2 regions of the Streptococcus sanguinis genome follow, and region 2 is predicted to be linked to the other one. Evidence: predicted binding sites of a transcription regulator. Region 2 holds the regulator's gene; the other holds the start of a gene.
The links. The regulator HrcA, encoded in region 2, represses chaperone genes, less so after heat shock. The targets are predictions, from matches to a motif close to TTAGCACTCNNNNNNNNNGAGTGCTAA.
Positions count from the first base shown of each region.

Region 1: groES (co-chaperone GroES) is a predicted target of HrcA. The motif match lies at 7,376-7,402, and genes of this name have one in related genera.

Region 1 covers NZ_CP054570.1:1,878,259-1,894,398, reverse strand. Annotated here, with positions in the region: gene FOC72_RS09035 (substrate-binding domain-containing protein) at 1-661, shown strand, start outside; gene FOC72_RS09030 (sensor histidine kinase) at 661-1,974, shown strand; gene FOC72_RS09025 (response regulator transcription factor) at 1,967-2,650, shown strand; gene FOC72_RS09020 (ABC transporter substrate-binding protein) at 2,647-3,930, shown strand; gene FOC72_RS09015 (PTS sugar transporter subunit IIA) at 4,151-4,588, shown strand; gene FOC72_RS09010 (PTS sugar transporter subunit IIB) at 4,632-5,126, shown strand; gene FOC72_RS09005 (PTS mannose/fructose/sorbose/N-acetylgalactosamine transporter subunit IIC) at 5,154-5,999, shown strand; gene FOC72_RS09000 (PTS system mannose/fructose/sorbose family transporter subunit IID) at 5,983-6,837, shown strand; gene FOC72_RS08995 (hypothetical protein) at 6,932-7,222, shown strand; gene groES (co-chaperone GroES) at 7,427-7,708, shown strand; gene groL (chaperonin GroEL) at 7,732-9,354, shown strand; gene FOC72_RS08980 (Cna B-type domain-containing protein) at 9,820-11,667, shown strand; gene FOC72_RS08975 (hypothetical protein) at 12,226-12,645, shown strand; gene FOC72_RS08970 (low temperature requirement protein A) at 13,138-14,283, opposite strand; gene FOC72_RS08960 (DUF308 domain-containing protein) at 14,732-15,247, opposite strand; gene FOC72_RS08955 (helix-turn-helix domain-containing protein) at 15,469-15,981, opposite strand.
Region 2 covers NZ_CP054570.1:139,880-156,019, reverse strand. Annotated here, with positions in the region: gene dnaJ (molecular chaperone DnaJ) at 227-1,360, opposite strand; gene FOC72_RS00770 (DJ-1/PfpI family protein) at 1,559-2,191, opposite strand; gene dnaK (molecular chaperone DnaK) at 2,418-4,247, opposite strand; gene FOC72_RS00760 (hypothetical protein) at 4,285-4,548, opposite strand; gene grpE (nucleotide exchange factor GrpE) at 4,564-5,100, opposite strand; gene hrcA (heat-inducible transcriptional repressor HrcA) at 5,136-6,170, opposite strand; gene FOC72_RS00745 (ABC transporter permease) at 6,334-7,062, opposite strand; gene FOC72_RS00740 (ABC transporter ATP-binding protein) at 7,055-7,894, opposite strand; gene FOC72_RS00735 (DUF2812 domain-containing protein) at 7,936-8,508, opposite strand; gene FOC72_RS00730 (PadR family transcriptional regulator) at 8,508-8,831, opposite strand; gene FOC72_RS00725 (M15 family metallopeptidase) at 9,047-9,835, opposite strand; gene FOC72_RS00720 (histidine phosphatase family protein) at 9,822-10,520, opposite strand; gene FOC72_RS00715 (histidine phosphatase family protein) at 10,620-11,321, opposite strand; gene FOC72_RS00710 (hypothetical protein) at 11,458-12,354, opposite strand; gene FOC72_RS00705 (PFL family protein) at 12,487-13,824, opposite strand; gene FOC72_RS00700 (ACT domain-containing protein) at 13,835-14,101, opposite strand; gene FOC72_RS00695 (LPXTG-anchored zinc carboxypeptidase) at 14,355-16,140, shown strand, end outside.

The DNA.
Region 1 (16,140 bases), 620 kb from region 2:
AAGCAATAGTCCAAGTATTATTTCCTCTCTTCAAAAGGCCAAGAAAGCTGGGATTAAAATTATCGTAGTGGATGCGCCTATCAGTCAGGATGTAAAAGTGGATACGACCATTGTGTCTGATAACTACCAAGCAGGCGTCCTGATTGCCCAGGACATGATGAAGCGTCTTCCTTCTGCCAATATTCTCCTTCTAGAGCACCGCAATGCCGTCTCTGCCATGGACCGGATTCAGGGATTTATTGATACGATTGAAAAACAGCCTAGCTACAAGATTATTTCCCAGAAAGAAACACTAGGCCAGACTGAGGAAACCATGCCACAGGTCAAAAGGGCTCTGGATGAAGGTTTAGACTTTAATGTAGTTATGGCGCTCAATGATCGAGCAGCCATCGGGGCCTTGGCTGCTATTAAAAATCAAGGTCTTGATAAGAAAATCTCAATCTATGGCGTGGATGGTTCGCCAGATATCAAAAACTTTCTGGCTACGACTAGCGACATAGAGGGGACCGTGGCCCAATCGCCCATTCAGATGGGACGCAAGGTGGCACAGGTAATTGAGCTGATGCAGGAGGGCAAATCCTACGACAGCCAATACCTGATCCCCGTTCACTTAGTCAACAGAGATAATATCAGTCAATACACAGTTACAGGGTGGCAATAATGAGACCTCAAAAAAGTATATTTTACAGCAAAATAGCCTTGATGGTCATCAATCTGGTTGCCATTGTCTATAATGCGTCCATCTATCTCTTTGCGACCAACTATGTAGCAGCTAAGGGCTTCAGTCATTCGCTTTTGGAGCGTTTGGATGCTATTCCGGGCTCTCCCAGCTTGATTTTCTGGGTATCAATTAGCCTCTATGGCAGTTTGCTTTTGGTCATGTACTATCGCGAGCGCCACCCCAATCAGCTGTCCGTCTATGACAAGGCGACTATTATTGAAATCCTGCTCATGCTGGTCATCTTTTCCGTCCTGCATTCGTCCTACAATGGCTTGATTCTCTTGGTGTTTGCGGATATTTTCTATGGCTCTAAGGAGTTCAATTCTTCCAAGGACAAGAAGTACTGGTTTTCTTTCATTATTTTGAGCTTTGGCATGCTGCTCTTATCCAACTATGACCTCATGTCGCTCTTTATCAAGTTGCCTTCGCTGGATACTTATATTCGTTTTTACCCAGAGTCCGTCCGGCTGTTACTGCTTTTTGGTAAGAACTTCCTCTATTCCCTCAATATCGTCGTCTTTATGATTTCCTTGCTCTTCTACATCTTGTCAGCCATTACGGAGCGTCATCGGATTGAGGAAGAGCTGCGCATGGCTTCTCAGGCCAATCGCGAGTTGAATTCTTATCTGGCCTTGTCTGAGAAAATAGCAGAAGATCGAGAGCGAAAGCGGATTGCCAGAGAGATTCACGATACATTGGGCCATGCCCTGACGGGAATTTCGGCGGGTATTGATGCGGTCAAGGTCTTGGTTGATATTGATACCAATCGGGCTAAGGAGCAGCTCAATAATGTTTCAGTCGTCGTTCGAGATGGTATCCGTGATGTCCGAGGATCGCTCAATAAGATGCGACCGGGAGCTCTGGAAAATAACACTTTGAAGGAAGCTCTGATTAAGATTATCCGTGAGTATGAAGCCATCTCCAACTTGGAGATTCATCTCCGCTACGAATGGGATAATATTGACTTGGATATTGCCAAGGAAGACATTGTCTTTCGGGTGATTCAAGAGTCTATTACCAACTCTGTCCGCCATGGGCATGCCAAGACTATCTGGATTGAGTTACTGGAGGAAGAGTCCTATGTAATGACCATTCAGGATGATGGTGTTGGTTTTGATGAACTCCACTATGGCTATGGCCTCAAGCAGATGCAGGAGCGCCTAATGATTATTGGCGGAAGCGTCCGATTTGAAAATCGGGACGGTTTCTACACGCATATCGAAATCCCAAAAATAGGAGGAAGACATGATTAAGGTTTTAATAGCAGACGATCAGGCCTTGATTCGCGAGTCTCTGCAAATCATCCTGTCAGCCCACGCTGATATTGAGGTTGTCGGGACAGTTGGAGACGGCAAGGAAGTGCTGGAAAAGCTTCATCGGGTGCGCCCAGATGTGATTTTGATGGATATTCGCATGCCAGTCATGGACGGTGTTCTCTGTACCAAGGCTGTCAAAGAGCAGTATCCAGATGTTAAGATTATCATTCTGACGACCTTTGATGACGATGAATTTATCTTCTCCGCTCTCAAATACGGTGCGTCTGGTTATATTCTCAAAGGGGTTTCGACAGAAGAGCTTCACGAAGCCATTCAGACTGTCTATCGAGGCGGAGCTATGATCAATCCCAATATTGCCACCAAGGTCTTCAAAATCTTTTCACAGATGGCCCAGTCCAACTTTGCTATCACGGTGACGGAGGAAAATATAGAGGACATGAGCCGGACGGAGTGGAAGATTATCCAGCAGATTGGCTTCGGGATTTCGAATAAAGAAATTGCTGCCAAGCTCTTTCTATCAGAAGGGACAGTCCGAAATTACCTGTCAGGTATCTTAGCCAAGCTCAACTTGCGCGACCGAACCCAGCTGGCTATCTGGGCTGTGCAGACTGGAGTCACCCAGAGAGATTTTAGTAAGGAAAGCGACAAATGAAGTGGAGACTGAGACATTTGACCCTGCTGGTTGTCCTGATCATATCTGTTGCTTTGGCTTTTGTCTTTTGGGCTTCAGCTCAGGAAAAAGTCCTGCGTATTGGTGTCTATGCTGGCTCTAGCTGGGGTGTGCCTAACAGCCGCGAAAACAAGGTCTTGGACAGCCTGATTAAAAAATTTGAAAAGACGCATCCTCATGTCAAGGTCGTCTATGAAAGCGGTATTCCCAAGGATGATTACGCTGACTGGCTGGCAGAGCAAGTCTTGAAAGGCGAGCAGCCGGATCTCTTTATGGTACCGGAAAACGACTTTAGCATGTTGGCTTCGACTGGCGCCCTCAAATCCTTGGATACCCTCCTAACAGATGATGAACGAAGGGCCTTTTATCCGGTGGCTTATGAAGCCGGGCAATATCAGGGAGTCAGCTATGCTCTTCCAGTTGAGAGCAATCCCATTATGATGTGTGTCAATAAAGACCTGCTTGAAAAAGAAGGAATTAGCATTCCTGAGTCAGGTTGGACTTTAGAGGATTTCTATGAGATTTGCAAGAAAGTAACCAAGGATACCAATGGCGATGGTATAGTGGATCAATACGGTATAACAGATTACACGTGGCAGCAGGCTCTGGTAGCTTACGGCGGCCATCTTATCGATAAATCCGGTATCAATGTAGACAGCGCAGAGATGCACCAAGCCTTGGCCTTTATGAGCAAGCTAGATATGCTCAGCCAGCACTATAAGGTGACTTCTAATGACTTTGATGAGGGGCGGGTGGCCTTCTATCCTATGAGTCTGGCTCAGTATCGGACCTACAAGCCTTACCCTTACCATGTCGCCAAGTATTCAAGCTTTTCTTGGACCTGTATCCCGATGCCGACAGCCAATAGCCAGGTGATGGGAACACAGGTTAAGACCTCGCTCTTTGCCATGTCTTCCAATACCAAGCAAGAGAAGCTGGCTTGGGAATTTATGCTCTTGCTGTCACAGGATAAAGAAAGCCAGCAGGTTTTGTTTGAAAAATCGCAGGGGACCTCAGTTTTACCATCTGTGGTGAAAAGTCAACAGGCTAGAGAAATCTTACAGGCCGATGATTTTGGCTTGGATTCCTTGACTTCTGAGAGGCTAGACCACATGATGAATCGCTCCATCATTGACATCAGTCTGGAAGTGGACCGTCATACGATGGACCGGATGGACTATCTGATTCAAAATGCTATGCAGAATCAAGAGATTGATAGTGCCTTGCCGAGCATTCAAAGAGAAATTGAAAGCGGAAAATAACCTGCTTTCTTTTTTATTGCCAATTAAGTCAGAAAAAAGTACAGCTGCCTAGACCAATATGACAAATGTCATATTTTTCCTAACAAATGTCATCTTTGCAAAATGACATTTGACAATATGAAATCGGTTTCAAACCTTGTACAATAAAATCATCAATAAATCCTTTGTCATTTAAAGCCTGGCTGGGCTAAGAAGTCGAAGGATAAAGGAGGCAGGAAAGATGAAATACCTTGTACTGGTCAGCCATGGGGGACTGGCTGCAGGCGTGCAGAGTTCCTTGAAGATGTTTGCCGGAGACAAGACAGATCAGGTGATTGCGGTCGGTCTTCAGGAAGGCAAGTCAGTTGATGATTTTGCAGTTGATTTTACTCAGGCCTTGGCTGGCTTAAGCGCTGATGACAGTGTCTTAGTTCTGGCTGATATTGTAGGAGGCAGTCCTCTGACGACAGCAGCTAGCGTCTTAGCTGACATGGGTAAGCTCGACTCAGCAGTTATCTTGGGTGGCTTAAACTTGACCATGGGACTGACTGGCTTAGTTATGAAAGACATCTTAGACGGAAAAGAACTGGCTCAGGCTATCCTTTCCGAGGCCACAGCTGCTCTGCAGGAATTTGAAGTCGTAAGCGATGCAGCTGACGAAGATGAAGACGACATTTAGTACTTCCGCCATACATTCTAAAAGATAAAAGGAGATTTTAAAGATGACAGTATCATTTGTACGGATTGACGACCGCATGATCCACGGTCAAACAGTCACTCGCTGGGCTAAGGAATACCCATGTGATGGCTTGATTGCAGTTAATAATGCAGCAGCAGGAAACAAGGTTTTGATTCAGGCCTACAAGGGAGCTTCTGACAAGAAGACTTTTGTTTGGACCAAGGAAGCCTTCAAGGAAAAATCAGGCAAGGTCACCGAGTCAGACAGTCGCTATTTCCTCATTACGAAAAATCCTGTGGATATGAAGGAAATCCTAGTGGACCAAGGATTTGTACCTGGGGATGTTAAGGAAATCATCGTCGGTCCTGCTAATGACCGTCCGGGAGCTGTTAAGCTGGGCAACAACCAGTCCATCACACAAGAAGAAGCAGAAGCGATTGAGGCAATCGAAAAAGCTGGCTACAAAGTCAAATTCCAGCTCTTACCAGATGTTTCCATCGGTTACTGGAGCGATTTCAAGTCTAAATTTGGTTTTTAATTACAATAATGAAAAGGAGAGTCTATTATGACAATTTCTTGGCTGCAAGCCGCTTTGCTGGGTCTATTTGCTAGTTTAGCTTCTATGCCTGGTATGGGTGGTTCTAGTATTGGTAACTACACTCTGGGACGTCCTCTGGTCGGAGGTTTGATTAGCGGGTTGATTCTTGGAGATTTAAAAACAGGTATTATGGTTGGGGTAGCCCTTCAGGTCCTCTATATCGCTCTGGTAACACCAGGTGGAACAGTTTCCGCTGACGTGCGGGCGATCTCTTACATTGGGATTCCTCTCGCAATCTTGTTTGTTCACTCTAAAGGAATCACGTCTGAATCTGCTATCGCTGCAGCAGCTGCACCAATCGGAGCAGCAGTTGGTACTATCGGTACAGTTCTCTTCTATGGAACAGCCACTACAAACTTGCTTTGGCAGCACATTGGCTGGAAAGCTGTTGAAAAAGGCGAATTCAAAAAGCTTTACGCTGTTGACTGGGTCTATCCTTGGATTTCCCACTTTGTCTTCTCTTTCCTTCCAACTATGATTATCACGAAGTTTGGTCCGAATATGGTTGAACTGATGAAGACCCACCTGCCAATGGATGGCTTCATCATGAAATCACTCTTTACAGTTGGAGCTCTTCTCCCATGTGTTGGTATTGCCATTCTTTTGAAACAAATCGTTACCAAGGCTGCTGACTTTATCCCATTCTTTGTGGGCTTCACCTTGGCTAAGTCACTTGGTCTTAATTTGGTTGCCAGTGCAGTTGTTTCATTGATTTTTGCAGTAATTTACTATGAATTGGAAGTAATCAAATCAGCTCGTGTGACCGCGCCAGCTGGTGGGGCTGACTTTGATGACGATGAGGAGGATATCTAAGATGGCTGAAAGAAAGAAAATAACTAAAAAGACTTTAGCGAAATCATTCCACCATTGGTACTATGGTCATTTGACTTGCTTCTCTCAAGAGCACATGCAGACTTTCGGCTACTTGACCTCTATGCTGCCAATCGTGGAAGAACTCTACAAAGACAAGGCAGAGCAGAAAGAAGCTATGCAGACCTATACGGCTTTCTTCAACACGGAACCTCAGCTCGGAGCTTTGGTAGTGGGGATTACAGCTGGTTTGGAAGAAGCGCGTGCCAATGGTGACGCTGTTGATGGAGAAACTATCAATGGTATGCGTGCCGGTCTTATGGGCCCTATCGCAGGTATCGGTGACTCTTTGGTGGTTGGAACTTTGATTCCGGTTCTGCTGGGGATTGCCCTTGGCCTCTCAAAAGGTGGAAATCCTATCGGGGCTCTCTTCTACATCCTTGTTTGGAATGTTCTCATCTATGGCGGTATGCGCTTTGCCTACTTCAAAGGCTATGAATTAGGGGACAAGGCGGTAGAATTCCTTGTAGGACCTAAAGGACAGGCCCTTCGTAAGGCAATCAGTGTCATTGGTGGTATGGTTATCGGGGCAGTTGCTGCAACTTGGGTATCTGTAACGACTTCATTAGAGCTGAAAAATGCTGATGGCGAAGCCTTCCTGAAGCTGCAAGAAAAAATTGACGGTGTTTATCCAGGTCTCTTAACAGCTGGCTTTATCACTCTTTGCTGGTGGCTGATGGCCAAGAAAAAAGTATCACCAAACCTCGTTATGCTCCTCTTGGTTGTCATTGCTTTGATTGGTGTAGCGCTTGGCATCTTTGACCCTCAACTGAAATACTAATTCTCGCTTAATTTTAGGCTGGCAGTAAGTCCGATTTGCTGCTAGTCTAATACAATTTTTTTTGAGCAGAGTAAAAGAAAGAACGGAGAAAATCATGACAGAACAAGAATTGATTCGAGGCTATGAAACAGAAATTCACTACCAGAAGCATATGATTGAAAATCTAGGACGCTGGTTCAGTCTCTTCTTTGCCATTGCCAGCATCGGTCTTGTTCTGATTTATCTCTTTCATGAGACCAATCTCCTAGCGCTGATTGCAGGAATCGTCCTAGCTCTACTAGGGATCTTATCCATGCTCGTATTTGGCTATGGTATCTATAGAGGACGCCTAAATCTGCAAAAAGTGATTGATGATTTTGAAGCAAAACTAAAACTTGCAAGATAGACATTCCCCCTAAAGACAAGTCTGAGAGGATTTTAGCTCGGACTTGTTTTTTTGAGTTTAGGACCAAGTGAAGAAAAAAATAAAATTTTTCTTTCATCTAGCCGATTTTTTTCTTGACTATTTCTGACCAAGTGATAAAATAATAACTATAGATTAGCACTCGATAGTTTAGAGTGCTAAAAATTCAATCTTTGGAGGAAAACTATGTTAAAACCATTAGGAGACCGTGTGGTCTTGAAAGTAGAAGAAAAAGAGCAGAAAGTTGGCGGATTTGTCATTGCGGGCAACGGCCAAGCAGCGACTAAGACAGCTGAAGTTGTAGCAGTCGGTCAAGGTATTCGTACTTTGAACGGTGAGCTGGTAGCCCTGAGTGTCAAGGAAGGGGACAAGGTTCTCGTAGAAAATCACGCAGGCGTGGAAGTCAAGGACGGAGATGAAACTTATCTCTTAGTCAGTGAAGCCAATATTCTAGCAGTTGTCGAGTAAGATTAGAAGAGAGGAATAATAAAATGGCAAAAGATATTAAATTTTCAGCAGATGCAAGAAGCAGTATGGTTCGTGGAGTTGACATCTTAGCAAATACTGTCAAGGTGACTTTGGGTCCTAAAGGCCGCAATGTCGTTTTGGAAAAATCCTTTGGCTCACCCCTTATCACCAATGACGGTGTAACCATTGCCAAGGAAATCGAACTGGAAGACCATTTTGAAAATATGGGCGCTAAGCTAGTGTCAGAAGTTGCTTCAAAAACCAACGATATCGCTGGTGACGGAACAACAACAGCAACTGTTTTGACGCAGGCTATTGTCCGTGAAGGGATTAAAAATGTTACAGCTGGTGCTAATCCAATTGGTATCCGCCGCGGGATTGAAGCAGCCGTTGCGACAGCTGTTGAAGCCCTGAAATCTAACTCAGTACCAGTTTCCAACAAGGAAGCTATTGCTCAGGTTGCTGCCGTTTCTTCTCGCAGCGAGAAAGTCGGCGAGTACATCTCTGAAGCTATGGAAAAAGTTGGCAATGATGGCGTTATTACCATTGAAGAGTCCAAAGGAATGGAAACTGAGCTGGATGTAGTTGAGGGGATGCAGTTTGACCGCGGCTACTTGTCTCAATATATGGTAACCGACAATGAAAAAATGGTAGCCGAACTGGACAATCCTTACATCTTGATTACTGACAAGAAAATTTCTAACATTCAAGAGATTCTGCCATTATTGGAAAATATCTTGAAGACCAATCGTCCGCTTTTGATTGTCGCAGATGATGTAGATGGTGAAGCTCTGCCAACGCTGGTTCTTAACAAGATTCGCGGAACCTTTAATGTTGTAGCTGTCAAGGCACCAGGCTTTGGTGATCGTCGCAAGGCTATGTTGGAAGATATCGCTATCTTGACGGGCGGTACAGTGATTACAGATGACCTTGGTTTAGAGCTCAAGGACGCTACGATTGAAGCGCTTGGACAAGCTTCCAAAGTCACTGTTGATAAGGACAGCACTGTGATTGTGGAAGGTTCTGGCAATCCAGAAGCCATTGCTAACCGTGTGGCAGTCATTAAGTCACAGATTGAAAGCAGCACTTCTGAGTTTGACCGTGAAAAACTGCAAGAACGTCTGGCTAAATTGTCCGGTGGTGTAGCTGTGATTAAGGTCGGAGCTGCAACCGAAACAGAACTCAAAGAAATGAAACTCCGCATTGAAGATGCCCTTAACGCAACCCGTGCAGCGGTAGAAGAAGGAATCGTCTCAGGTGGGGGTACTGCCTATATCAACGTACTGGACGCTGTTGCAGGTCTTGAGTTGGCAGGGGATGAAGCAACTGGTCGCAACATTGTTCTCCGCGCCTTGGAAGAGCCTGTCCGTCAAATCGCTCTGAATGCAGGTTTTGAAGGTTCAATCGTCATTGACCGTCTGAAAAACTCTGAAGTTGGTACAGGCTTTAATGCTGCGACTGGCGAATGGGTTAACATGATTGAGGCTGGAATCATTGACCCAGTTAAGGTGACTCGTTCAGCCTTGCAAAATGCCGCTTCTGTTGCCAGTCTTATCTTGACAACCGAAGCAGTAGTAGCTAATCAACCAGAACCAGCTAGCCCAGCTCCAGCTATGGATCCAGGCATGATGGGCGGTATGATGTAGAAAATAACGGGATTATATATTTCTATAAATTAGATATAATCTTTATCTTATATTTACAAAACAAAAAACTGAGCAGATTTGTTCAGTTTTTTTATTGTGACTAGTTATGTAGCAAGCCTTAATAATTATGCTTGTTTTTAAAAACAAATTTATTTATATGAATATTTGTGGTCATATAATTCATATTTGTTCATTTATTATGCATCCAAATATTACATTTTTGTTTCAAAGAAATACAAGAAGATGACGGAGGAAACGGTTTTCAATTCTTATATGACAAGGTTTTTGGAGAAATAAACTGGTTTACACATTGTCGACAAAAGCTGAACTGGTAAAGGTAAATAGTTGACTTATGGTCAATCGTATGCTAGTCTAATATATGTAGTAAATTGGAAATGTAAAGAAATCTTAATGTTTTTTACATGTTCAGTAAAAAGGAAAAAAGGAAAAAAGGAGGGATTATTTATGAAAAAAATATCTCATACTATTGCGCGCTTTTTCTCAGTAGCCTTTGTGCTCCTCTTTAGCCTGTTTTCTAGCAGTCAATCTGCCAGAGCTAACACGGTAGATGATGTTATCACATCAATCAATGTCTACAATCAGAAGGGTGAAGAACTGACTGACAGCCTTTCCCCTTGGGAAAAATTTCAAATTGATGCAAACTTTGCCTTCAATTACGGCAAGGTTCAGCCAGGAGATACTACTACCATTGGCCTTCCTGTTGAGTTTGCCTTGGAGGGAGCTGATTTTGAAGTCAAAGATGATGACGGTAATCTCGTAGCGACAGCTGTGGTTGATGCAAGCTCTAAGCAGCTTACACTGACTTATACAGACTATGTCCTGACTCGCTCTCATATTGAAGGAAAAGTTCACCTTTTAGCTCGTGTTGACCATAATGTGGTTCGAGATAAAGGCTCAATCCCTCTGAAACTTATCGTTGGCAAGAAGATCATTGAGTATGGGAAAATTGACTACAAAGGTCTTCCTGGCCAAGCAACTCCTTATACTTTCATAAAATACGGCTGGAATAATGCGGATAATATCAAGAGCATTACTTACAGCCTGAATATCAACCAACAAAATCAAGAACTGGATAATGTTGTTATTTCAGATACTCTGGGCTTTAATACCGGAGAAATAGATCTTAACAGCTTCCAAATCCTTAAAGGTTCATGGGTTGTTGACCCAGCTGATAACTCTTACCGACTAAGCCAGCAGCGCGAGGATGTGACAGGAAACTACACGATTAATCTTGCGGCTGACAAGCGCTCCTTTACCATTAACATGGGACATATCGGTGCTAATGAAGGCTTCTATGTCCGCTACCGTGTTAATTTCCCAACAATTCCGGCTGACGGAACAGTCTTCCCGAATGATGCTATCTTGCGAGCAGATAATATTGAAGAGCAAAAATCTTCGGTTGCTGTCCGCTACCAACGTGCAAACGGCTATGCACATGGGGATATCTATGGTGTACAGGTGACTAAGAAAGATGAAGCTGGTAAACCTTTGGCAGGTGCTGAATTCACATTGTACGATGAAGATGGTGTGACTGTTGTTCAAAAAGCAACTAGCGATGCTAACGGGATTGCTTCTTTCAGCAACTTGATTAAAGAGCATTATGTGATTAAGGAAACCAAGGCACCAGCAGGCTACCAACTGTCAGATGAAGAGATTCAGGTCAATGCCGCTCAGCTCAAGAATTATGGTTCTGGTATTATTTACAAAGACTTTACCAACCGTCAGGCCTTGATTACCGCTTCAGGGACCAAGACTTGGAATGACGACAATGATAAAGATGGCAAACGTCCAGACAAGATTACGGTTCGTCTCTATGCTAACGGTGTTGAAGTTGCTTCTAAGGAAGTCGGTCCAAATGCGCAGGGCGAGTGGAAGTATGAGTTTACTGACTTGCCAGCGACCGGCGCAGATGGAAAAGATATTGTCTACTCAGTTACTGAAGACCGTGTTTATGGTTATACAGCTACTGTTGATGGTATGAACATTACCAATACACCAGTTCCAGGAGTTCCGCAACCGCCGAAACCTAGCTCGGACAATAGCTCTAAGAGCAGCTCTAGTTCAAGTAGCTCAAGCAGCAGTAGCACGACTTCTAGCTCAAGCAGCAGTACAGGAAGCACTGTTGTGATCATCGAATCAGACGATGGTAGTGGCGGAGGAAATGCCTCTAATGTTGGAACCAAGAAAGTTCTCCCTAAAGCGGGTGAGAATGCTAGCTGGATCATGATTGCTGCTGGAGTAGCTCTAGTAGGCTTGGTAGGCTTCATTGCCTTCCGTGCCAAGAAGAAATAAATTTCATCTCTGTTCCTTGTGGAGCAGAGATTTTTGCTAGCGTAAACTGAGATCAAAAGCTAGCTGGCTTCATTTCACAATCAGTCATTATATTGTATCCTTTTGTTAATCAAGACTGTGATGTTCCGTAATATAGTTGTTTTAAAATAAAAAGCAACTAAGATGTTTCCTAGAACAAATTAGTTGCTCAGAACTACGGGGAAAGCCGCTTGGATATGCAAGCGTGAGGCATATCAAAACTTGATATATAATCTTTCTTAATTCCTAAACCAAAAAATTTATAAGACATCCTTAGGAATATGCTCGGTGTGTGATCATCTTTATCAAGTTTTCGTCAAACTTATTTTACTTCAGTCTTCTCTCGTAGTTTTTGTTATGTAATGCCCCCTCCTTTTTGTGCCTAAAGGAAGGGGATTTTTTGGTGTGGAAAATCTTGGATACTAATAGAACTAAAATAGCGAGATTAGATAAACAAAAAGCCTTGCAAAATAAGATATTTACGGTAGCTTTGATTAAAATTCTAGAAATGCTAATAACTTCAATGATTAAGTTATTGGCATGATTAATAGTTTAAAAGAAGCGATTGAAGAAAAACTTGCTTCTCACTACTCAGATAACAATTTAGAACTGATTGATGCTATCTTTAAAGAAGATTATAAAAAAGAAAAAGATATAATTGAAAATACTCCGTCTGAAGAAATCAAAGTATTCGAAAGTATCTTATCTCATAATTTGCTTCCTACAAAGATTGTAGCTCATAATAACAAAGCATTCAATTTAGCAACCTTTATAAATTCAGAATACTTAAGAGTCAGTAACTCATACGAATATCATCAAGATGAGATAGAGGATGTTAAAAAAATGATTTGTGAAATCAATAATTTATCTAAGAATAAGACATTAGATAAAGTTGATAGCTTTAAAATTAATCATCTACTTAAAAAATTATATGAGTTGTTAGAACACTGGCAAAAGTAAAGAACAATAATTATAAAATTTTTATCTAGTCAAGATCTTAAACCTTGATTTTTTAGAAAGACAAATTTATAAAACAAATACAAGTAAACTTTTATAATTATTCGGTACAAAAAGTAATTTGACATCAAAAAAGCCTTGTAAATCAAGGCTTTTTCTTATCTATTTCTATGCCCCCTGCATGAATTTGTAAGAACTTTTCATATTGAAAATAAACAAAAATGTTGAAATATAGCTGATTTTAGGGAAATACTTTTAGGTATTTTCAATGTCAGGATTTAAAAATGGGGCAAAAGTGGGGCAAAAACAAATTAACGAAAAAAATATCGAGTTCGTGCATCAAGTAAATGATAAATTGCAAGAATAAGTGCAACATTTACTCGAACTCATCCTCTAGAGCTTCACTAGCAGTTCTGTAAGCTAAACATTTTCGTGGTCGGTGATTGATATCATATAAAGCCTTGGTTCCCAAAGCTTTTTTATGTTATAAACTCATTAAAAGAACCCCCAGTTAGATTTGGAATATTTTTTATTCTGTGTCACATAAAAATAAATAAAATGAATGGCTATAGCTAGAGCTAAAATGGTTGTTATACTCACTACTATTATAGGATTAGAAGCAAAGATTAAAGAGAGAATCAAGGCAGCCAGATAGAGTGTCGCTTGGACACAGTAGTAACTTTTCGAATAGCGAAGATAGTGTTTGTTATAGGGCCCATTTACTAGGACAGCAGCTTGAAAGAGGCCAAATCCGATATAAGAGAAGCTGGTTGCAAAGAGAAGATTAGCTTCAGGATTCAGAAGAAAACTCATCGAAACGGTCATCATAATAAGTCCAATGAAAATAGGATAGTGACTGTAAATTAGAAATAGTCCCTTTTGATTAGATTTTTCATCAATAGCATGGTCGAATTGACCAAAATAAAACAAGAACAGAGAAAGCATAATAATGAAATAAAGAACCGAATAAATCGAGAAATTCTCGATTGTAAAGAAGTTAGCTAGCTCCATAATCATCTCTCCAAACGTAATAATGACAAGAAGGGAGATGCGCTCGATTAAATGGGGGAGATTTACCTGGTAATGCTTATCTTTACTAAGCAAGATAATTGGCATAATAAATGTTAGCAGAATACTAGCAAATAAGACAGAGACTCCAACGTAAATAGGAAGAAGAGCTGCTAGATAGACTCCTAAACTTCCTAGACCTGTTATCCATAGAAAACCTTTGATACTTTCCCGTTCAACATTATCGGTTGATTTTCTAAAAAATTCAACCAAATATTGTAAAAATAAGGTAAAGGTTAATGTACCAACAGCCCAACAAAGATAATGAAAATATTGTTGCCAATCAGGTCCAATCATATTGGCTATAAAGAGTAAAAGTCCCATTTTGATAAACATGATTACCATGTTAAATAAAGAGTTCTTTCCATAGCGATTGGTATAAATGGTTTGAATCATCCATGAATCAGTGAGAACCAAGACAGCCATGAAAAAATCAAGGAAAGAATTCCAAGTCAAAATACCGTTATGAAGATGCTCAATTAAAGTAGTTACTTTTGAAATTGCAAAAACAAAAACTAGGTCATAAAAAAGTTCTGAAAATTCTACACGTTTATGTTTAATAAGAGTTGTCATCTTAAGTCCTTTCTATTCTAGAAGTACAATTTATTATAACAGAAAATGGTAATGAGAGAAAAGGATATGCTTAAATAACTTCATGTGACGCGAATTGTCAAAACCTTGGAGCACATTTACCTCATGTACCAACTCACAGGCAGAGTGTTTGATGATTGATAATGAAGAATAAGATTTTACAATAGAAAAGCGAGGATATCCTCGCTTTTTTTATTTAATCTAATAGCTCCTTATTTTCAATTAAGAGCTCTAGTGGAGATTTATCTCTTGCTTCAATAAAACCAGGTTCATATTGGGTATGAAGTGTTCTTTTCTGAGAAGTTGGATCAATATACAACTCTTTTCCATCTTCTGTGTATAGTTGGTTGCCTCTTGTTAGGTAAAGAGACGAAAAAGCTGAGAATATGATTTCCCAGCTTTTTTGAATGCGATAGAAATAGCAACTAGACTATTTACGAAAGACCTCAATAATGTAGGTGAAGCCAGTAACTAAAAATGCAAAGGCAATGACATAAACGACAAAGACACCTGTAGCCACTGGATTGAACAGAATCACTAGACCTAGTAAAAATTCAAGCAAGGCTACCCACGTGATATTGCTACCAATAATAGGGAAAATCAATCCTAGACGATTGCCTTTAAAGAAAGCAATAATGGCTTCTACAATTAACCAAATTCCTACAATGGTCGGAATGACGACCGGCAGGGTCAAAAAGCCATAAGCAACGAGGTAAAGAGCTAAGAGAAGACTAACAAATCCTTGGAAAAGATAAACAGGTGAGCGAAGCTCTTTTGGTGCAGAGAAATAGCCTAAAATAGCTGCTATAGAAGAAACCAGTAAACTAAATGCAATCCACCAGCTGTAAGCAACAAGATTAGCTACTGGGTTTGTAAATAGGAAAAGTCCTAAAAGGACAAAAACAACTCCTGCAAGGAATAGCAGTAAACGATTAGAAAATTTCATTTCAATACACTCCTATTATATAGTATAGTTTTTTATTAAAAGTATTCTACACCCTTTTTTAGGAAATGTCAATAAACTAAATGGATAATTTGGAAGTTCAGTCTGACTTACAAAAAGAAAAGGAGTTTTCACTCCTTTTCACAGATTGAAGACAAAGTCCTTATAAAAGTGTCTTCTAAAGATTTTAACTTCAATCTGAAGCGAGGTTATCCTCGCTTTTTCTATTTATCAAACAATTCCTTATTTTCAATTAAGAGTTCTAGTGGGGATTTATCTCTTGCTACAATAAAACCAGGTTCATATTGGGTATGAAGTGTTCTTTTCTGAGAAGTTGGATCAATATACAACTCTTTTCCATCTTCTGTGTATAGTTGGTTGCCTCTTGTTAGGTAAAGTAAATCCTCTAAGTACTGTCCATCAGTATGTAGGAAATGCTCGATGTATTTGACAGCTTTTAAGATTTCACTTACTTTATCAGAGTATTCATTAGATTCAAGAACACTCTTTTCTAACTCAATCTCTTTACTCGTTCCAAAGAGTTGGGTTGGAGTTGCATTAAAATATTCCGCTATCTTATCCAAATTTGCAAAGGTAGGATAGCTTTTTTGTTTTTCGTAATCAGAGATGGACTGTTTACCGATTCCTAAATCTTCAGCTAGTTGAGTTTGGCTTACTCCTTTTTCTATGCGCAATCGTGCCAAATTGGGTCCAAAATTTTGAATAATAAAGGTCATGGGAAACTCCTATTTTTATTTTTAACTTATTTTATCACCTATAAACTTACAAATCAAGTTTTTAGTTGACTTGCCCAAATATTTTTTATAAAATATATTTATAACTTAGAAATAAGTTATAAATGATAAAAAATAGTTCATAAGTTTAGGGACAGTGAG
Region 2 (16,140 bases):
ATATAGTATTATCATATATCTTTTAGGAAATTTTTACAATAGATTTTACTTAAAAAAACAATTAATTTTTGTAAAAGTAAATAGAGAAAATCTCTTTACGCTTTTTATTGTGAATTTCTTTTAATTAAAAGGCTGATTAGAGCTGCTCTCTTACTTGACTACATTTGCCAAATGTCCTTCTAGAAAACATAAAAAGAACAGCATTAGGCTGCTCCTTTTTATATGATTACAAATCTTCCAAGGCATCTTTCATTTTGTCGAAGAAGCCTTTTTTCTTAGGATTGACCGAGATATTGCCAGCTTCCGCAAATTCTTTGAGGGCCGCTTTTTGACGGTCGTTGAGGCCAGTCGGTGTCACAACATTGACAGTAACATACTGGTCACCCATGCTTCCACCACGCAGACTCGGTGCTCCCTTGCCACGCAGACGGAAACGCTTGCCAGTCTGTGTTCCTTCTGGGATATTCAGCTCCACATCCCCGTGAACAGTTGGAATATCCACACTGTCACCAAGAGCTGCTTGGACAAAGTTGAGATTGAGCTTGTAGTAAATGGTAGAGCCATCTCGCTCAAACTTGTCACTCGGCTCAACTTGGACCACAACATAAAGATCACCATAAGGGCCGCCATTAAAGCCTGCTTCACCTTGACCAGACAGACGGACCTGCTGACCAGTTTCCACACCAGCTGGGATTTTCACCTTAACGCTGTGAGCCTGTTTTTCATGACCCGTTCCGTGACAGGTTTCACAAGGACTTTTGATTTCTTTTCCTCGGCCATGACAGACATCACAGGTCACTTGGCGACGCATCATGCCAAGCGGTGTCTGGGTATCAACATTGATGACACCTGAGCCATGACAGCGGCCACAGGTAACAGGACTAGTCCCTGGCTTGGCACCAGACCCAGCACAGGTATGACAGGTCGCTTCACGGTTATACTTGATTTCCTTCTCAGCTCCGAAAATGGCTTCTTCAAAGCGGAGATTTACACGATACTGGAGATCGTCCCCTTGGCGCGGAGCATTAGGATTACGCGAAGCACCTCCACCGAAGAAGCTAGAGAAGATGTCTTCGAAGCCGCCAAAACCGGAGCCATCAAAGCCACCGAAGCCACCTGCACCACCGCCAAAGCCACCATTAGCTCCCGCTGCACCGTATTGATCATAGGCTGCCCGCTTTTGCTCGTCGCTCAGCGTCTCATAAGCCTCTTGGACTTCTTTATATTTATCCTCCGCCCCAGCTTCCTTATTAATGTCGGGGTGGTATTTTTTAGATAATTTCCGATAGGCTCTCTTGATCTCATCCTGAGAAGCATTCTTAGAGACACCTAGACGGTCATAATATTCTGTATTGTTCATATAAGATACCAAGACCGTAAAATTCGACTGAAAAATAGGAAATCAGGCGACGGAGCGATGCTCCTAGACAGATTTCTCTTTTTTCCGAGAATTTAGGTCGGGTTCAGTTCCTTTCTTTTATATTGAGTCAGAATTTTTGGAACCCGTGTTCAGTTGCGAACACCCATGTTCCTTTCTTTAAATTTTAGAAAATATTGATTAGAGGGTATTTTCAAATTCATGCTTCATCTCAGCAAACTCTTCATCGGATAAAGTGAATATCAAGTCCTCTTCCGAATACTGATTCTGTTCTTTAAAATAGTTGTCAGCATTATCTACCAAATCTAGACTAAGAAGCACTTTTCTTGCAAACGCTTGATGTGCAAAGCCAACAGCTGTAATGATGTTTTTATCTTGTAGAACAGCTTGAGCTTTGAAATTCTCACGTGGAAGAAATTCAAAATAGTCAAAGAAGTTTTGCCAAATCCCACCAGTAAATTTATTATCCTTCAATAAACCTGCTTTCGCCAATAAAATGGGAGCTGATGAAATAGCTGCAATCAAAATCTCTTGCTGCTTCAAACTTCTTAGGAAAGAAATCAATTTTTCATCATGCAAAGCAGGGGCAATATTTATCATCCCTGGCAAAATGACACAAGAATAGTCTTCGATAACTACTTCATCCAGTGTTCCAGTAGGTTGACAGGGAAGTCCATCTTCCGATCTTATAACATTTCTATCTGTACCAACATAATCAACCTCAACACCAAAAGATAGAGCTAAAGTACTGGTCAGACCAACTACTTCATAAAGTGAAAAATTAGGATAAATTAAACAGAGCACTTTCTTCATAAGCGTCACCCTCTAGTTTACCGAAAAACAGAGGCTGGGTTGCAACCTCTGGATTTCTTCCTATCATTACGACGTGAAATTTTCAAAACAATTTTTTTTGAAAAATTTTTGACGCGGTAGCTGATTGGATTTTAGGTTCGTCTTTCAGACTCCCAAAAATCCTAATCATCCTCGCGGGGGTTCGACTACGAACTAAAAACTTTCAATTTTAGTTCTGTCTCACCGCCTATTTCTCAGTAAACTCTCCGTCTACGACATCATCGTCTGCTTTAGTTGAGCCCGTGTTTTCAGCTCCTTCTGCTCCTGCTTGGGCTTGTTGAGCCGCAGCAGCTTGTTCATAGAGTTTCACTGCCAGTGCTTGAGCTTTTTCGTTGAGAGCTTCCAATTTCACTTTCATGTCGTCCAAGTTATTGTCTTCTTGCGCTTTCTTAAGTTCATCAAGAGCAGCTTGGGTAGCGTCACGCTCTGCGTCGAAGCCTTTGCCTTCTGTTTCCTTAATAGTCTTTTCAGTCGCAAAGATAGCTTGGTCAACTTCGTTACGAAGGTCAACTTCTTCTTTACGTTTCTTATCTGCTTCAGCATTTGCTTCCGCATCCTTCATCATACGGTCGATTTCTTCGTCAGTCAGGCCGCTGTTAGATTGGATAACAATGTGTTGTTCTTTTTGAGTTCCAAGGTCTTTAGCCTTAACAGATACGATACCGTTCTTATCGATGTCAAAGGTTACTTCGATTTGAGGGATTCCACGAGGAGCTGCTGGGATATCTGTCAATTGGAAACGTCCAAGAGTCTTGTTGTCTGCTGCCATTGGGCGTTCACCTTGAAGAACATGGATATCAACGGCTGGTTGGTTGTCCGCTGCTGTAGAGAAGACTTGTGATTTAGAAGTTGGAATTGTTGTGTTGCGGTCAATCAGCTTAGTGAAGACGCCACCCATTGTTTCGATACCAAGTGACAATGGTGTTACGTCAAGAAGGACAACGTCTTTGACATCACCAGTGATGACACCACCTTGGATAGCAGCACCCATAGCAACTACTTCATCAGGGTTCACTGATTTGTTTGGCTCTTTACCAGTTTCAGCCTTAACAGCTTCCACAACTGCAGGAATACGAGTTGAACCACCAACCAAGATTACTTCGTTGATTTCTGACAAGCTCAAACCTGCGTCAGAAAGAGCACGGCGAACTGGTTCTTTAGTGCGCTCTACCAAGTCACGAGTCAAATCGTCGAATTTAGCACGAGTCAGAGTCATTTCCAAGTGGAGAGGTCCAGCGTCACCAGCTGTGATAAACGGCAAGCTGATTTGAGTAGAAGTTACACCTGAAAGATCTTTCTTAGCCTTTTCAGCTGCATCTTTCAAACGTTGAAGCGCCATCTTATCATTTGACAAGTCGATGCCGTTCTCTTTCTTGAACTCAGCCACCATGTGGTCGATAATCTTTTGGTCAAAGTCATCACCACCGAGTTTGTTGTCACCAGCAGTTGCCAGTACATCAAAGACGCCATCACCCAACTCAAGGATTGAAACGTCAAAGGTACCACCACCCAAGTCAAAGACCAAGATCTTTTCTTCTTTATCTTGTTTGTCAAGACCGTAAGCAAGGGCTGCTGCAGTTGGTTCGTTGACGATACGTTCTACTTCAAGACCAGCGATTTTACCAGCATCTTTAGTCGCTTGACGTTGCGCATCGTTAAAGTAAGCTGGTACTGTGATAACTGCTTTGCTTACTTTTTCACCAAGGTACTCTTCTGCATAGCCTTTCAAGTATTGCAGAATCATAGCTGAGATTTCTTGCGGAGTGTATTCTTTACCGTTAGCAGCTACTTTTTCAGATGTTCCCATTTTTGATTTGATGGAAATGATTGTATCTGGATTTGTTACTGCTTGACGTTTTGCCGCATCACCAACGATGATTTCACCATTTTTGAATGACACTACAGATGGTGTTGTGCGATTTCCTTCTGGGTTTGCAATGATTTTGCTTTCAGTTCCTTCAAGAACTGCAACTGCTGAGTTTGTTGTACCTAAGTCAATACCGATAATTTTAGACATATTTTTACCTCTCTTATTTTTAACTATATTTACTATACTATGGTTTCCAATGACGGAATGAGTCTGGGAAATCTGGATTTCCTTCCTCATATTCATAATCAGATGGAACTCCAACTTCATCTAACTTTTCAGAAATATTATTTGCGTTAAAATCAATTCCTAACGTTTCTAAGACTTCATCTCCGTGTTCTCTTCTAAAGCTGTCCCAATCAATAAAATTTCCATACACGAAATCATCATTTCCTACGTTAGTATTAACGTATTCAGCAACAATTTCTTCCCAATCGTTAAAATTAAACATGATATCTTACTCTTTCTAATTATAAACTACTACCATAGCCGGTCTAAGGATACGGTCATGAAGTTTGTAGCCTTTTTGGAAGACCTGCGCGATAGTGTCAGCTGGGTGCTCATCGTCAGCTGGAACTGTTTGAATGGCCATGTGATAGTTATGGTCAAAAGCTCCGTCAGCTGGGATTTCTTCGATACCCTCTTCTTTGAGAGCATGAATCAAACTTTCCTGCACCATTTCCAGCCCCTTTTTGACATCATCTGTCAGCCCTTCAACGGCAAGTGCGCGCTCCAGATTATCTATCGAAGGCAAAATAGCTTTTGCCAAGTCCTGACTGCGGTATCTTTGCAGCTGCTGGCGTTCTTCATTTGCTCGGCGCTGGATGTTCTGCATTTCTGCATGAGCGCGGAGATATTTGTTTTCAAAATCTTCTGCCCGCTCATTAGCTAGTTCTAATTCTGATTTTTCAGGGCTTGCTGATTCAGCTTGCTCAGCTGCTTCTACAGCTTCCTCTTTTACTTCTACATCTTCTGGATGTTCTTCTTGTTTATGCTTTGCCACAAGGCACCTCCTTTTTAGGAATATTTATACTATAATTAATGGACTTCGTAGTGATTACTGCTAAGGTAACGATAGAAGTCGGTTAGTTTCATGGTCAGCACGCGGTTGACAACATTCATCTGACTGACCAGTCGTTGGTAGTCAAGATTGACCGGACCGACAACTGCCAGCACTCCAAATCCTCGATAAGGAATCAGGAATTTGCTGGAAATTAGTGTCAAATCAGCCAAACAGCTTTCTCTACTGTCTGCCACGCGCACGCTTTGCATCTGATCTTCAGCCAAACTATCGCGAATTTCAAATGCTACTTTCTGCGGGTCATCAAAAAACTGATAGGCCGTCAGATCTGAGAATTCTAAGAGCTGAACCTTACCAGACAGAATCACATTTTCCTTGAAAATATCACCAAAGATATGCTCAAAGAGCTGGATAACATTGTCCGTCGTGGTGAAATAGCGCTGAATAATCTGCGGAATTTCCGTCCGAATCTTGTAATGGATGTCCAGCACTGTCTGTCCCAAGAACCGCTCCCTTACTAGGCCTTTAAGCCTATCCAGGTCTTCTTTTAAGAAGTTACGCGGAATCATAAACTGACTGGTAATGGTATTGGACTCATCCAAGGTGAAGACCGCCAGAGCCGTGTGCTGACTGAGCACAACGATGTCAAAAGCTGTCAAACGCTGCCGACTGGGTTCTACATCCAGTGCAACAACCGTGCATCCACTGAGCTTGGTCAAAAGGTCTGCTGCCTGTTGAAGAATGTCCTCCAAGTTGAAAAACTCATGGTCAAAGGCTTTGATAACCTCATAAAGTTCATTCTCAGCGAGACGATCAAAGGACAGAGAATGCTTGACAAAGTACTGAAAACCAGCCACGCTAGGCTTACGGCCGCTGGACGTATGCGCCTTTTCCAGAAGCCCCTGCTTTTCCAAAGCTGCCATATCGTTTCGGATGGTGGCACTACTGGAATTGATAGAATCCTGCAGGGCTTTGGAGCCGACCGGCTCGTGAGTCTTGGTAAAGATATCAATAATCAAATTCAAAATCTCATTTTGACGCTCCGTGACCACGGCATCACCTCCAATCAAGATTCTGCTGTCAATTAGCACTCAACCACCTCGAGTGCTAACTCATGATTCTATTATACACTCTTCTACTCCAAAGTCAAGACAAAAACTCAAAAAATTAGCACTCTTTTTTCAAGAGTGCTAAAAATCAGTCTAGCGACCTAGATTAGTCGTCCAAGATTTGCAAACGGCGCATCAAATAGAAAGAAATTCCTGCAAAAAGAAGCAACCAAACTAGCAGAGCCAAAAATTCTCCGCTCCATAAATGGAAATGAGACCAATCTCTCATATAGCTAGTAAATAAGCCCATAAAACTATAACGCAGTACCTTAAATAAATCCTCGCTCATATTTGAAAACATAGGAATAAATGCCGCCAAGAGCATGGCTGGAACACTAAGGGATTGTGCCATGACCTGATTTTTACAAAACAGACCAACCATTAAAAAGAAGAAAATTAAGACCAGCATGGTCAATAAGAGAACCAAACTATAACTGAACAGATGATTAGAAAGCTTGGCTCCTACCAAAAGTGGGGTAATGACGATATAAAAAATCCCAATAATCGCAGGCCAGATTAAAGCGGAGAGAATATATTGCCCCGCTGTCACACCAGCCAAGCGCAAACTTTGCAAATTATGTTTTTCTCTTTCCTCAGCTAGGATGATGATGATAGGTGTCCCAACAGACATGGCTAGAGAGAAAGGCAGAGAGATCGTAAGCAACATAATAGCTAGTTTATCCGCTCCAATTTCCTTACCTGCTCCATTCAAAGAAAAAATAAATTTATAGAGAAAAATGAGAAAAATCGGCATGAAAACCTGCAACAGAATACTTTTATTAGCTAGCGTCACTTGACCTCTCAGCCAAATCATACCTTTTAATTTATTAGACATTTAAGGTACCTCCTGTCAAAGTGATGAAAACATCTTCTAAAGTTGGTTCGCAGGAATGAATACTGATAACATTGGACAAATCCAAGCCTCCTTGCAGTTCATCAAAGGTAACTGTCTTCGTCGTCAAATCTTCATATTCTAAACGAACCTTCTTATCTGTATTATACTTTTGGATTATCTCATGCGGACTGCCTACTTCGACTAGTTTTCCTTTACTTAGCAAGGCCAAGCGATCACACAAGAGGGTAGCTTCCTGCATGTCATGGGTCGTCAGAAAAATAGTTGTCCCCTGCGTTTTTAGTTCCAGCAGTAGTTCATGAATGGTGCGAGAGGTTGACGGATCCAAACCACTGGTTGGCTCATCCAAGAAGAGCAGTTTAGGTCGGTTAATCAAGGCACGGACCAGTAGCATGCGCTGTTTCATACCCGTAGATAGTTTTTCAGCCACCTTGTTGCGACTATCATAAAGTCCCACTTTTCGGAGAAGTTCATCGACTTCTGTCATATTAACACCAAAGAGCATAGCATAAGCCTTGAGATTTTTATAAAGTGACATCTTTTCATAAAAACCACTGCTATCGCTGACAATACCAATCTGCTCCAGGACTTCTGCCTTTAAATCCTCAACCGGAGCAGACAGCACATGAGCTGTTCCAGAATCTGCAGACAACTGACCAGTCAAAATATTGATAGTCGTCGTTTTACCAGATCCAGACGGTCCTAGGAAGCCAAAAATCTCTCCCTCTCGGATGGAAAAATCGATTCCTGCCAAGGCTTCTTGTTCCTTGAATTTCTTTTTCAAGCCTTGCACTTCAATAATGGTCTTTTTCATTGTTTTCCTCGCTTTCACAACAGTATTTAACAAAACTGCAATCAGTCTTTCAGTTCCTGCCTCATTTTCCAAAAACGCAAGGCAATATGGACCAGTTGGCAGAACAGGATGAGCAATATGACACAGTCTATTGCTAAGATTGATTTGAATAATAGACTTGCTTTCAAACTTTTCTGGGAAATATCTAGAATGAGATAGGTAGTGACACACAAAACCATGATGGCTGGTAAAAACCGCCATACAAGTAAACGCTTGACCATTTCTAGCTTAGACCATGCGTCATTATAGATTTCAAAATCGCTGTCTGCATCAATCTGAGAAACCGGTTTGCGGAAATAAGAGAACTGATTAAAGTTTGTAATATGCTTCCAGCCACAATCCTCAAACAGTTGATAATAGGATTCTTGCTCCGCCTTCTTCATGGGGCGAAAATCCAATTGATAGGCCACTTCCTGAGGCGGACATGCTTCAAAAGTATAACGAACTGCAACAAGAAAGGGAGAATAACTTACTTTCTTCAATTTCCAGCCCTGGATGTGCATTTTTTTAAAATAAGCTGCTTCTCTGTCATAGTCTGCAATGGTAAAGATTTTATAGACAATTCTCTTTTCCATCAAACTTCCTCCTTACTATTGCGGTAAAGGCGCTTAATCCGCTGGATTTCCAACTCTAAAATCTGCTTCCCAAGCTCCGTGATAGAATAGAGTTTTCTCTTTTCTTCCTCACGAACAAAGGCAATCAGACCATCTTTTTCCATCTTTGCCAAGGTTCCGTACATGGTTCCAGGGCTGATAGATAGCTGTCCCTCTGTCAGCTCCTTGACTTTTTGAGTAATACTGTAGCCATGCCTTTCTTTCTGAAGACAGAAGAGGATATAAAAACCTGTCTCTGTCATTGGCACATAGACTCTCCTAAGCTTTTCTGTCAATCCACTCATCTTCTCAACTCACTTTCACCTCGATATATCGAACCTTGATATAAAAAATTATATCGCAGTTCGATATAGTTGTCAAGGATTTATAAATATTTTTTACAGAAAGTGGTTCGTTTTTGTATCTCTATGTTTGTTGCTAAAGCTGCTTTAATCAGAAGTTAAAAGGATTAGAAATCTAAATCGGCATAAAAAAAGCCAGGAACACCTGACTTAGTTTTTTATTTCCCCGCTGCCTTGAGTAGGGCGATATATTCTTCCAGAACCAGATTATGCTTCTGCATATACTGGGCATTCTCCACACCGACATAGCGGTAATGCCAGTTCTCAAAGTCAACTCCAGTAATGTCGCTCTTGCCATCTGGATAGCGAAGGACAAAGCCATACTGCGGAGCTAGTTGGGCAATCTTAGCTGCCAATTCATCCTCCTGGCCTTCTGGAGCGCTCATATCAATAGCCAAGCCCGTTTGATGCTCGCTGGCTCCTGGAAGCTGCACCTGCTTCAGCACGATGCTGACTGCTTCTTCATTTGACAAGCCTTTGGCAACTTCCCCAGCAACTTTTTCGTTATAGAGTTCCTCCTGCTCAGCTCGGCTGCGATAGCCAGAGATTAAAGTTTCTTCAGGAGCTATCGCCTGGGCTGCTGCTAGGAATTGCCGAGTATTTTCAGCAATGCGGCTGTCCACCTGGACCTCTCCAATCTGAGTCAGATCAGGTGTTTTTTCTTCTTGCTGGTTGTCACGATTGACCAAAATCAAATTCCAGTCAGTAGAAGACACCTTGGGCAAATCAGACTGTGAACTCTCTGAGCTAGAAGAGCCCTTCGTAGCAGAACTACTAGACGAACCCGAAAACTGAATCTTTGCAAGCAGATCTTGTAACAAGGACGGACGGAAATAAATCGCCGTTCCTCCAGCTGCCAGACACAAGACGATTAACAACAAAAGTGTCAACCCAATCTTCTTAGACTTCGATTTTCTCTTTTCTTTGCGATGTTTAGCGCGCTTCAACTTCTTCCTCCATTACTTTGGCACCGGCCTCTCGATAAGACATGTCTCCGACGCAAGCTACTGTGAATTTACCGTCTTCATAGTCTACAACCGTCACACTACCATTGTCCAAACCATGAGGCCGAGTTCGATTGATTAGATAGACAAAGGTTCCGATGGTCATGCCGTGGCTGACGACCAGAGCATTGCCACCACCAGCAGCTTCCAGCTCCTCAGCTATGGCTGAAAAGCCTTCCCAGATTCGGCCGCTGAGCTTTTCCCAGTTTTCCGCCCAGCCAGCTGTATCGACTTCTACAAGACCTTCTGCCAACTCAGCATAGCTAAGCTGATGAACATGCTCAATATTGAAAACCCGGGGCATCACACCCATAAAGAGTTCTCCATCATAGCCACCATCAAAACTGCCAAAGCACCATTCGCGAATCCGCTTATCAAAGGTATAAGGAATCTGATCTGTCAGACCCAGCTCCTCCAGAATAATGCCCATGGTCTGAATAGTTCGGCCGCTGTCGCTGGAACGGGCCAATTTGAAATCAAGTCCAGCTTCTCTCAGGCCAATGCCCAACTCATGAATACCACGTTCCCCGACTTCAGTCAATGGGGTATCAGACCAGCCTTGAGCCCGGCCGATAGTATTAAACATGGTTTTGCCATGACGAACCAAGTATAATCTTGTTTTTGCCATTTCATTTCCTCCGTTGTTCTTTTCATATTATACCATTTTATGAAGAAATTGGCGCCATCTGGCTTTCAAAGCAAAAAGCAGGAGTTTCAAAACTCCTACTCATTCTTGATTTTCTCGGTCTAATATGGCTGCGCCGACCTGACGGTAAGACACATCACCCAGAGCTTGAATGCTAAAGCGGCTATTTTCATACTCCAGCACTGTGACACTGCCATTATCGACATTAGGATTTTTCGTGATATTCTCATCAACCAGATAAGCCAAGGTACCAATGGTCATACTGTGGCTGACGACCAGAACATTGCCACCGCCTGAGGACTCCACCTCTCTAGCAATGGCTTCAAACCCTTCTAAAATCCGACCGCTAAGCTTGTCCCAAGGCTCAGCCCAGCCAGCTGTATCCACTTCTACCAGACCATTCGCCAAATCGGGCCAACTGAGTTCTTTGTAATTATCCGTCTTAAGAACTCGTGGGATAACACCATGAAAGAGCTCACCACCATAAGCACCATCAAAACTGCCAAAGCACCACTCCCTGATGCGCTTGTCATAGCGATAGGGAATCTGGCCAGTCAGGCCCAGCTCCTCTAGGATAATCCCCATGGTCTGAATGGTCCGGCCGCTATCACTGGAAAAAGCCTTGACAAAAGGCAAACCCGACTCTCGCAATCCGATACCCAGCTCACGAATACCGCGCTCCCCTTTAGCAGTCAGCGGGGTATCAGACCAACCTTGAGCCCGGCCGATAGTATTGAACATGGTCTTGCCATGACGGATAACATAGAGTCTTGTTTTTGACATAGTTTACCTCTTTTATTTTTGTTTGTTATAGTATATTTTGAAAAAGGCCTTCGAATTCTTTAGGATAAAGAAGAGGGAGAACTCAGTTCTCCGCTATGATAGACAGCGGCTCGCTGTGAAGTTAGCATCTAATCAACTATAGAGACTTAATATGAACTTTGACGGCACTGACACATCCAAGAACAATGAACAGATAATGGAGCCAATAATTAATGCCAAACTGTCCGGATAAAGCGGCTTTATTAATAGCGATAACGGCTTGCAAAATATTGCCTTCCCCTTGGTAAAAAGAATTGGCATAACCGATTTGAACAGCTAAAAAGCTCATCGCTAAAGTAAAAAAGAAACTCACTACAATTCCCAAAACAGAAATACCTTTGACAAATTTTTCATAGCAAGCAATGCTAAATAGCAGTGTAAAACCTGATATGAAGCCCATGGCCAAGGATGCACCTGTCAAAAAGAAGACAAGACATGCACCAAGTAAGCTCGTCAAGAATGCTCCGAGAACACCCAGAAAATAATGTATTTTCTGCGGATTTTGATGAGGAAGGGAGCGCTTTGTCGCCTTATCCAGCGAGATGGAAACCATCCGCTCATAGCTAGATGGCGTGAGAAAGAGCCAATCTCCTTTGAACGGATATAGGTCGACCTCTCCGGTTTCACCGGTTTTCTCACAGGCGCTAACCAGCCCTTGCTCCTTAAAGTAGCGGGTGCAGTCTTCGATAGCCTCCTCCAAAATATCCGGCAGCAGATCTCGATCCTGATCAGCCAAAATCTGACAAGCCAGACAATAGCCTGCTCTCTCAAAATCAATCAAAACCTCAGAATCGTTAATCAACGCTTCCAAGGTATCTCGACCGATATAGCCCTGCTCACATTTGACTGAAAAGAAAATCGCAAATTCGTCGCCATCTGTTATGGTCTCTAGATAAAAAGCATAATCCCTTCTACGGCCATATATAATGCCGCTCTCCTTATCAAAATCCAAACCTAAATCAAGGGCCAGCTCAGCTAGCTCTCTTTTATTCATAACCTAAACAATCTCCTTATAATCCCCTATATTTCAAGCATCCAGCTAGATTCAATCCCGCAAACTCCTACACGGAAACTGAATAGCTGTCCTTTACGATGCTTTCTTAAAAGCTGTTTCAAATCTAGCTTTTTAGTTTTTAAAACTGTGAATGGGTGCTGGAATTTGACCGCCCCGCGCGATAAAGGCGGCTGACGAAGCCTGATTGACCTTCATGACTGGAGCTGTTCCCAAGAGCCCGCCAAATTCAATCATATCGCCTTCCTTGCCTTTCGGAATAATCCGCACAGCTGTCGTCTTTTGATTGATGACGCCAATCGCCGCTTCATCCGCAATCATGGCCGCGATGGTTTCAGCCGGCGTCGCCTCTGGGATGGCAATCATATCCAAACCTACCGAGCAGATAGCCGTCATAGCTTCTAACTTTTCTAGATTGAGCGAGCCATTTTGCACAGCCGCAATCATGCCCTCGTCTTCAGAAACAGGAATGAATGCACCAGATAGTCCGCCCACCTGATTGCAGGCCATGACACCACCTTTTTTGACTTGGTCATTGAGCAGAGCAAGCGCCGCTGTCGTGCCATGAGTACCAACTGTTTCCAAGCCCATTTCTTCCAAGACACGAGCCACTGAATCCCCGACTGCCGGCGTTGGAGCCAGACTCAAGTCAACAATCCCGAACTTGACACCCAGACGCTCGCTAGCCATCTGACCGACCAACTGACCAATACGGGTGATTTTGAAAGCTGTTTTCTTGACCGTTTCAGCGACCACGTCAAAGCTCTCACCACGGACCTTTTCCAAGGCCCGTTTGACAACACCGGGCCCAGAAACACCAACATTGATGACCACATCTGCTTCGCCGACACCGTGAAAGGCGCCTGCCATGAAAGGATTGTCTTCTACCGCATTGGCAAAGACGACCAACTTGGCCGCACCCATATCAGATAACTGAGCGGTTTCCTTGATAATCCGCCCCATATCCGCAACAGCTGTCATATTAATACCAGTTTTGGTTGAGCCGATATTGACAGAGGAGCAGACCTTGTCCGTCTCAGCCAAAGCGCGCGGGATGGAATTAATAAGGATTTCATCGCCTTTTTGATATCCCTTTTGGACCAAGGCCGAGAAGCCACCGATAAAGTCAACACCGATTTCCTTGGCCGCCTTGTCTAAAGCCTTGGCCAGAGGCACGTAGTCTCTGCTGTCTGTCGCTGCCCCAATCAGAGAAATTGGAGTCACTGAGACCCGCTTGTTGACGATAGGAATCCCGAGCTCTGCTGCAATTTCGTTCCCAACTTCCACCATGTCTTTCGCTTTGGTCGTGATTTTTTGGTAAATCTTCTCCGCTGCCCGATCAATATCTGTGTCGATACAGTCCAAAAGTGAAATGCCCATGGTGATGGTCCGAATATCAAAATTCTGCTCCTCAATCATGGCAATGGTTTCTGTTACTTGTCTAATATCCATCCTTCACTCCTTAGATATTGTACATGGCATCAAAAATGGCCGCGCTTTGAATGTTGATTTTGACATTAAGCTCTTGGCCGAAAGCTTCAAACTCATTGCGAAGGGCCGTAAAATCTTGCTTTTCATCGCTGGACACCAAGGCCATCATGGTAAAATATTCCTCCAAAACGGTTTGGGAAATATCGTCAATATTCAGCCCCAGCTCCGCAATCTTAGTAGAAACTCCGGCTACAATCCCTGTTTTATCTTTTCCGACAACGGTAATAATTGCTTTCATGCTTGGCTCCAATCATTTTTAGTTTGTCTCATTGTAGCATAAATTCGAGGATTTTGTATACTATTTCAGAAAATAAAGACAGAAGGTTCGGATATTGCAAAGAGCACTTGGAACTAGGAAGACCCCTATGCTCAGCAATTCATCTGAGAGACTATTTTGGGCAACTTTGTATGTTTTTTCTATTTTTATTTGAAAGCGCTTTCGATATTTGTTATACTAAATATAGAATATTTTACACAAAGGAGATTTCCTAATGAACGATCCATACAAGAAGCGTCTCTATACTCAGGCCTTGAGTTTATCAGCCGCTGTATTGATGGCTGTTTTGACTCAGGGCAAGGCCGCAGCTGACCAGCAGAACAGCACCGACTCACAGACAGCTGCCAATCAGGTAGAGGCTGTTACTCCTGCAACAGAAGCTGCTCAAGCTGCTCCAAATCAAACAGTAGAAAAAGAGCAGGCCCCTGCTCCTGCCGCAGAGAATCCCGCCGTTTCTGCCGCAGGTCAACCAAGAGCAGCTGCTTCTGAAGAAGCTAAGACCCAGCTGGCTGATGGCACCGTTTATATGTCCGAGCCTGCAGAGCTCAAGGAAACAGTTCAGGGACAGGCTTCTCAGGCGGGCAAGCTGACCTGGACTCTGGACAATAAACCGATTGCTGACTGGAAAACCTGGAACATGGACAGCGGCACCTTTACCGGCCAACCCTTTGTCACAATTGAGGAAAAGGCTGACGGAAATGACCTTCATCTGAATCTGCAGTTTAAGGAACTTTTCGGACAAGATCTCAGCCTGCGTTCTCCCAACAATATCCGCCGCACCTATCGAAACTTCATTGGCAGCCATGAACTGGTTGGTACGAGCCAGGACTTGAGCTTGACCATTCGCAAAAATATCGTCTTGCGTCCTTATGAAGACTTTCACAGCCATGAAGAGATGCTGGCATCTATCGAAAAGAGCAGACAGGACGCCAAGACCGATCGCTTGGTACAGATTGAGAACATTGGAAAGAGCGCTCAGGGGCGCGATATCAAGCTGGGTATCATCAGCTCTGACCAAAAGAGCATTGACGACTACCTCAGCACAACTAATCCGCAGGCCTTGACCAAACCAGCAGAAATGCTGGCAGCTCTCAAAAATGGCAACTTAGACTATAAACTGCCTGTGCTCATCAACAATACCCACGCTGATGAACAGCCTGGGATTGATATTATCACAGGGCTATTTAAGACCTTTGCGACCAAAGACCAAGTCAGCTTCAAAACAAGTGCTGCTGATGGCTCCGAAAAGATGGTCACTCTCAACATCCAAGACTTGCTGAAGAAGTTTATCTTCCTCTTTGACTTTACGGAAAACCCTGACGGCGATGTCCTCAACACTCGGGCTCTGGCCAATGGCCTTGACCCTAACCGAGATACTGGCTACCAAGCCAATCCTGAAACCCGTACCGTTGCTGGATTGATTAACAAATGGAACCCAATTGCCCTCTATGATATCCACGGCTTTGTCAAGGAATTCCTGATTGAGCCAGCAACCCCGCCTCACGATCCTAACTTTGAATATGACCTTTTAGCTGATCTCATGCTGGACAATGCCCATCATATGGGACGGGCCGGCGTTGCCAACTCTGGCTACGACAAATACATCATTCCAAAACTGGACTGGGGAGACGGATGGGACGATTCCTTCTCCGGCTACACAGCGGTTTATTCTATGTACCATGGCATCCTGGGACATACCATCGAAATTCCGGAGGGCAATCAAGAGTCCTACAAGGCTGGATATTATGCAGTTTTAGGAGGCCTTGACTATCTGGCTCAGAACCCAGATAAGCTCATGGAGATGCGTCTCAACTTCTACCTGCGCGGAATCAATAAAGTCGAAGATCCTAAGGCAGAAAATGAACTCGTCGGACCAGATGGTCAAGTCGTAGGCCGGATTAAAAAAGGCCAGGAAAAATTCTTCCCAGACTACTATGTCATCCCAATGGGAGTGGACAAGGACAACGATACCCAAGAAGCCTTTAATATGATTGACTATT